2 regions of the Acidovorax sp. LjRoot129 genome follow, and region 2 is predicted to be linked to the other one. Evidence: riboswitches for the same ligand, from Rfam matches in the RefSeq annotation. Region 2 holds a riboswitch; the other holds the start of a gene.

Region 1 (3,361 bases), 2.4 Mb from region 2:
AGATCCAGGACGTGCGCTAAAAGCGCTCGCACCCAGACAGCGCCCGGCCGCATTGACGCGCCGGGCGCTTTTGCTTTGATCTGCACGCCACCCAAGACCGCCCTGTGAAAACCTTCGAACGCTACTTTCTTGCCGCCAACCGCTGGGCGCTGATCCTGCTGTTGGCGTCCATGTCCGTCATCATCTTCACCAACGTGGTGATGCGCTATGTGACCCACAACTCGCTCGAATGGGCCGAAGAGGTGTCGCGCCACATGATGATCTGGCTGACGTTTTTGGGTGCCGGCCCCGTGCTGCGCTACGGAGGCCACATTGCGGTAGAGAACCTGCAGGACGCCCTGCCCCGCGCGGGCGGCATCGCCATTCGCGCGGTGGTGGCGGCGCTGCTGTTCGCCTTCTTCGGGTTCATGGTCTGGTACGGCTGGCTCTACATGCAGCGCACCATGTTCCAGATGACGGCCGTCACGCAAGTGCCGTTTGCCTACATCTACAGCGCCATGCTGATCGGCGGCGTGCTGCTCATCGTGCACTTCCTGTTCGTCGTGCGCGGCTATGTGCTCGACCGCACTTTCGCGGCCGATGCGCACTTTGACGCGAATGCGAGTGCCTCCCTGTGACCGCATCCCTCATCCTCATCTTCTCGGCCTGCCTGTTCCTCGCCATCGGCGTGCCCGTGGCGTTTGCCCTGGGCCTGGCCACCGCGGCCACGCTGATCCTGGCCGAGAGCTACCCGCTCATGGTGCTGCTCAAGGAAACCTTCACCGGCATCGACAGCTTTCCGCTGATGGCGGTGCCGTTTTTCATCCTGGCGGCGGAGCTCATGAGCGGCGGGTCGCTCACCGAGGTACTGCTCAAGTTTGCCGGCCAGTTTGTCGGCCACAAGCGGGGCGGCCTGGGCTATACCAACGTGGTCTCGCTCACGTTCTTCTCGGGCATTTCGGGCTCAGCATTGGCCGACGCGGCCGGCCCCGGCTCGATGCTGATCCGCATGATGGACAAGGCGGGGTATGACCGTTCTTACGCTGCGGCGCTCACGGCCTCCACCGCCATCGTGGGGCCCATCATCCCGCCGTCCATCATCATGATCATCTACGCGCTGCAGGACGACGCGGTGTCGGTCGGCTCGCTGTTTGTGGCGGGCCTTCTGCCGGGCCTGCTGATTGCGGTGGCCATGTGCGTCGTCAACTACCTGGTGTCCAAGCGGCGCAACTACCGGGGCGACGGTGCCACCCCCACGGCGCGCGAGATGCTCACGACCACCTGGAAGGCGCTGCCCGCCATCTTGCTGCCGGTGGTGATCCTGGGCGGCATGCGCGCCGGTTGGTTCACGCCCACCGAGGCGTCGGTGGTCGCGGTGTTCTACGCACTGGTGTGTGGCAAGTTCGTATACCGCACCCTGCAGTGGAAGGCGCTGCCCGACATCCTCGCGCGCTCGGCGCTGCTGTCGGCTTCGGTGCTCATCATCATCGGCCTGTCGGCTGCGTTCGCGTGGATCCTCACCATCGAAGGCGTGCCGCAGCAGATGGCCGAGTGGCTCATCGGCATGAACCTCTCGCCCTGGATGTTCCTCATCATCGTGAACATCTTTTTGCTGCTGTTCGGCATCTTCATCGAGCCGCTGCCCGGCGTGATGGTGCTCGCCCCCATCCTTGCGCCGGTGGCCATGAAGCTCGGCGTGGACCCGGTCCACTTCGCGATGATCGTGATCTTCAACCTCACACTGGGCATGATCACGCCGCCCGTGGGGGGGCTGCTGTTCGTCACCTGCAATGTGTCGCGTGTGCCGATGACCCAGCTGGTGCGTGAGCTGGTGCCCTTCCTGTGGGCCCATGGCGTGGTGCTGATGCTGCTGACCTTTGTGCCCGCGCTGTCCACCTGGCTCCCCCGCGCGCTCGGCTTCATCAAGTAGCGGGGAAAAGCGGCGCAGCGGATATACTCGCACCCGTCAGGAGAGAGCCCTTCGCAGCAACTGCGTCCGGGCCGCCGAAGGCGCAGGCAACAGCCGAACGCTCAGGCAAAAGGACTGACAACCGCCCGCAGCGATGCGGGCGTTCCCTTGCTGGAGAGAGACGGCCCGCCGCACCGCGTGATGAGGCCATCCACCGAAGGAGCAAACCGCACGGCCAGCCAGGGCGCTGCGGTGAATCTCTCAGGTAAAGCGGACAGCAGGGCAAATGCCGGGGCCAGTACAGGCCGCGGTTTCCATTTGCCTTGCCTCAAGAAGTCCGCCATGTCCGCCACCGCTCCTGCCGCCCCCCTGCTCACCACCCCCCTGAACGCCCTGCACATCGAGCTGGGCGCCCGCATGGTGCCGTTTGCCGGCTATTCCATGCCTGTGCAGTACCCCGCCGGCTTGATGGCCGAACACCAGCACACGCGCAACGCGGCGGGCCTGTTCGACGTATCGCACATGGGCCAGTTGCGCCTGTTGGGGCCCGATGCTGCCGCAGCGTTTGAAACCCTGATGCCCGTGGACGTGATCGACCTGCCCGTGGGCAAGCAACGGTACGGCCTGCTGCTGACCGATGAGGGCACGGTCATCGATGACCTGATGTTCTTCAACAAGGGCCAGGGCGAAATCTTCGTGATCGTTAACGGTGCCTGCAAGGTGGGCGACATAGCCCACATACAGGCCCGCATCGGCCAGCGCTGCCAAGTGGTGCCCATGCCCGACCACGCGCTGCTGGCGCTGCAGGGCCCCCAGGCCGTCACCGCTCTCGCCCGTCTGGCGCCCGGCGTTGAAAAGCTGGTGTTCATGACTGGCGGCGATTTCTCCATTGCCGGTTGCGACTGTTTTGTGACCCGCAGCGGCTATACCGGCGAAGACGGTTTTGAGATTTCGGTACCCGGCGCCCAGGCCGACACCCTGGCCCGCGCGTTGCTGGCCCAGCCTGAAGTCAAACCCATCGGCCTGGGCGCGCGCAACTCGCTGCGCCTTGAAGCCGGCCTGTGCCTGTATGGCAACGACATCGACACCACCACCACACCGCCCGAGGCCACGCTCAACTGGGCCATCCAGAAGGTGCGCCGCACCGGTGGCGCACGTGCTGGCGGCTTCCCCGGCGCGGACAAGGTGCTGGCACAGATCGACGACCCCGCCACCTTGCAACGCAAGCGCGTGGGCCTGGTGGCACTGGAGCGCGTACCCGTGCGTGAACACACCGAACTGCAGAGCACCGACGGCCAGAAGATCGGCGAAGTCACCAGCGGCCTGCTCGGCCCCACGGTGAACGAACCCGTGGCCATGGGCTATGTCAGCCCCGCCTTCGCCGCCATCGGCACGCGCTTGAACGCCATCGTGCGCGGCAAGGCTGTGCCCATGGAAGTGCGCGCCATGCCCTTCACCCCGGCGCGCTACTAC
Region 2 (3,361 bases):
CCCTCGGGCGCACCTCCCAAGGCCAGGCCTTGGGGTGGCCCTGCCCATACCGATCACAGACCACTTTCCCCCCACCGAAAAAAGAGGAGATCACCATGATTCGAAACACACTCACCGCCGTATCCATTGCGACCCTGGCACTGTGCGCACTTGCGCCAGCGCAGGCCGCGACGCCGGGCACCGTTGTCGTCCAGTCCGACCGGGGCTACCAGCAGACGCAGACCTACCAGGTCATCCCCGCGCCGCCGCCTCCGCGCCGTGAAGCGACGCCCCGCGCACGCCGCGGCCAGGTGTGGGAAGAAGGCCATTGGCAATGGCGTGGCAACCGCTACCAATGGGTGCGCGGCCACTGGGTGCAGGCCCGCAATGGGCACCAGTACCGCCAACCCCACTGGGTGGAGCGTGACGGCCGCTGGGAATTCCAACGCGGTGGCTGGGACCGCAATGACCGCGATGGCGACGGCATCTCCAACCGCAATGACCGCGACCGTGACGGCGATGGCGTTTCCAACCGCCGCGACAGCCAGCCGAACAATCCACGCAGCAATTGATTGCTGATAGGTGTGTGCAACGGCCCTGGCCCTAGGTCAGGGCCGTTGCTCGTTCTACGTCAGGCGAGCTTCAACTCGGCGTGGCCCAGGCCCGGGAAATCGGCCACCACCGTGGTGCCCGGCGCCACCAAAATCGTGCCGGTGCACGACCCGGTCGTCACCCATTGGCCCGCCTGCAATCCGCCCAGGCTGTGTGCGCCTACATTGGCCAGCCAGGTGAGCAGGCGCAGCGGGTCGCCCGCCGGGTTGTTCCACCCTGCAGATTGCGCTGCCACCGCTCCATTGATCGTCAGCACCACGGACTGCGCCATCGCGTCCAGGGCCTCCACGTCCTCGGTGCCAGAGCCAACGATGAGCGCACCGTGGCATGCCTGGTCGGCCAGGCGGCTCCATTCGTCTTGTTGCCCCCAGGCCGCATAGCGGGTGTCGCACACCTCGATGCCCGCACGCACAGACCCGACAGCCGCCAGAACTTCGGCGGGGCTGTAGGGCGCGGCCCGCGGAGGGAGGTCTGCGCGCAGCCCGTACACCCACTCGGCTTCCACCCCCAGCACCGCGAACCCTGCCGTGGGCAAGCGCACTGCGCCGTCGCCCGCCGCCACCCAGACCGAATCGCGCGTGAGTGCTGCCCGCGCGGGCAGCGCCTGGTGCGAGGCCGCACCAACCTTCCAGCCCGCAATCTCCCCGCGCTCGCGCACCACCAGGTCCTGCACCGCATATGCCTGAACCACGTCGCGCGGGCGCAGCGCCGCGGGCAGGTCGAGCGGGCGGGGCATGCGCCCCTGGCGCGCCATTGTGATCACGGCGGCGCTGGCAAATGGGTCGAAGGGGTCGAAGGGATCGAGGGCGGTATCGGGCATGGGGAAACCACTTTTGCGGAGGGAGGGAACGGCAAATTATGGCCAACAGGCCGGTTCCACCATCAGCAACGATTGCGGCCCATTAGCGCTGCAGGCCCATGTTTTGCGCTGGGGCCGCTCCTAGAATGGCCCTCGCAGGAGAGCAGCGGCAGGCGCCACGCCCACCGCTGCACCGAAGGCGCAAACTCCCATACACGCTCAGGTCCCGTACTGCACCATTCATCAAAGCCGTCTGGAGAGCCGCCCCAACCCGCCATCGGCGTTGTGGCGCACCGAAGGAGCAAACCGCACGCCATGTGGGCGCGGCGGTGAATCTCTCAGGTACCAAGGACAGGGGGAGCGGCAGCTTGGCAGACGCGCGCCAGCTGCATTGCTATTATTTTCATAGCTGCTCACGCGTGTCTATCAAGCGCTAGCCCTCTATAAGGCTAAAAATGCGCGTGATTGTTCTCGGCGCCGGCTTGCTCGGCGTCACCTCGGCTTATTTCCTTTCGCAGCTCGGCCACGATGTGACCGTCATCGACCGCCAGGGCGCGCCCGGCGCCGAAACCAGTTTTGCCAACGGCGGGCAGATCTCGGTCAGCCACGCCGAACCCTGGGCCAACCCCAGCGCGCCGCTCAAGGTGCTGCAGTGGCTCGGCAAGGAAGACGCTCCGCTCTTGTTTCGCCTGCGCGCCGACATGCGCCAGTGGCTCTGGGGCCTGGCCTTTTTGCGCAATTGCACGCCGGCGCGCACGCGCCACAACATCGAGCAGATCGTGAGCCTGGGCACCTACAGCCGCAACGTGCTGCAGCAGCTGCGCGCCGCCACCGGCATAGAGTACGACCAGCGCACGCAAGGCATCCTGCACTTCTATACCAACGCCCAAGAGTTCGACGGCGCCCTGGCCCCGGCCGAGCAGATGCGCGCCCTGGGCTGCGAGCGCCAGGTCATCAGCGCCGACGAGGCCGTGCGCATTGAGCCAGCCCTCGCCCACATCCGTCCGCAGCTGGCGGGTGCCACGTACACGGCCGAAGATGAATCGGGCGATGCCAACCAGTTCACGCGCGAGCTGGTCCGGCTGTGCGAGGCCGCGGGCGTGCAGTTTCGCCTGGGTCACCACATCACCGCGCTGCGCGAGGCGGGCGGCACCATCGACCATGTGGAAGTGACCAATGCCGAGGGCCGTTTCGAGCGTGTGCAGGGTGATGCCTTCGTGCTGGCCATGGGCTCGTTCAGCCCGCTGTTGGCACAGCCGCTGGGCATCCGCCTGCCGATCTATCCCGCCAAGGGCTATTCGGTGACCATGCCGGTGAAGGATGCAGCCAAGGCGCACCAGGTGAGTCTCACGGACGATGAGTTCAAGCTCGTGTTCTCGCGCTACACCAGCGAACGCGGCGGCGACCGTTTGCGCATTGCCGGCACCGCGGAGCTCAACGGCTACGACCGGCACCTGAACCAGGTGCGCTGCGACGCCATCGTGCGCCGCGTGGAACAGCTCTTCCCTGGCGCGGGCGACGCGAGCCAAGCCCAGTTCTGGACCGGCCTGCGCCCCGCCACGCCCAGCAATGTGCCGCTGATCGGCAAGACGAAGGTGGCCAACCTGTTCCTCAACACCGGCCACGGCACGCTGGGCTGGACGCACGCCTGCGGTTCGGGCCAGGCGATCGCCGACATCGTGAGCGGGCGTGCGCCGCAGGTGGACTTTGACTTCCAGGGGATGGAGCGCAGCCCGCGCCCTGCGGCGCTGCTGCCATCGCGCACCGCGGCCTGAGCGCAGCTGCCAGGTCAGGGGGCCCGTCTACCTGGCGGCCCCCGTGGCCTGCGCCACGAAGCTCGCCACGGCGCGCATGTCCTTCTCGCTCATGCGCTCCGCATACGAGGGCATCACGCCGATGCCCGCCTTCAGCGCGCGCAGCACCCGCGCTGCGTCGGGCTTGAGCTCATCGAGCACCGGACCCACGTGGCCT

What was found. Region 2 has a riboswitch for glycine ahead of ACSQ3Q_RS22085 (D-amino acid dehydrogenase). Riboswitches for the same ligand answer to the same signal wherever they lie in the genome.
Region 1: another riboswitch for glycine. It lies ahead of gcvT (glycine cleavage system aminomethyltransferase GcvT); the one in region 2 lies ahead of ACSQ3Q_RS22085 (D-amino acid dehydrogenase).

What each region holds. Positions count from the first base shown of each region.
Region 1 covers NZ_CAXUSE020000001.1:2,428,186-2,431,546, reverse strand. Annotated here, with positions in the region: gene ACSQ3Q_RS11145 (TRAP transporter substrate-binding protein) at 1-20, shown strand, start outside; gene ACSQ3Q_RS11140 (TRAP transporter small permease) at 105-617, shown strand; gene ACSQ3Q_RS11135 (TRAP transporter large permease) at 614-1,909, shown strand; glycine riboswitch at 1,937-2,036, shown strand; glycine riboswitch at 2,050-2,176, shown strand; gene gcvT (glycine cleavage system aminomethyltransferase GcvT) at 2,231-3,361, shown strand, end outside.
Region 2 covers NZ_CAXUSE020000001.1:4,833,547-4,836,907, forward strand. Annotated here, with positions in the region: gene ACSQ3Q_RS22075 (YXWGXW repeat-containing protein) at 96-551, shown strand; gene ACSQ3Q_RS22080 (2-keto-4-pentenoate hydratase) at 611-1,411, opposite strand; glycine riboswitch at 1,634-1,755, shown strand; gene ACSQ3Q_RS22085 (D-amino acid dehydrogenase) at 1,846-3,165, shown strand; gene ACSQ3Q_RS22090 (c-type cytochrome) at 3,193-3,361, opposite strand, start outside.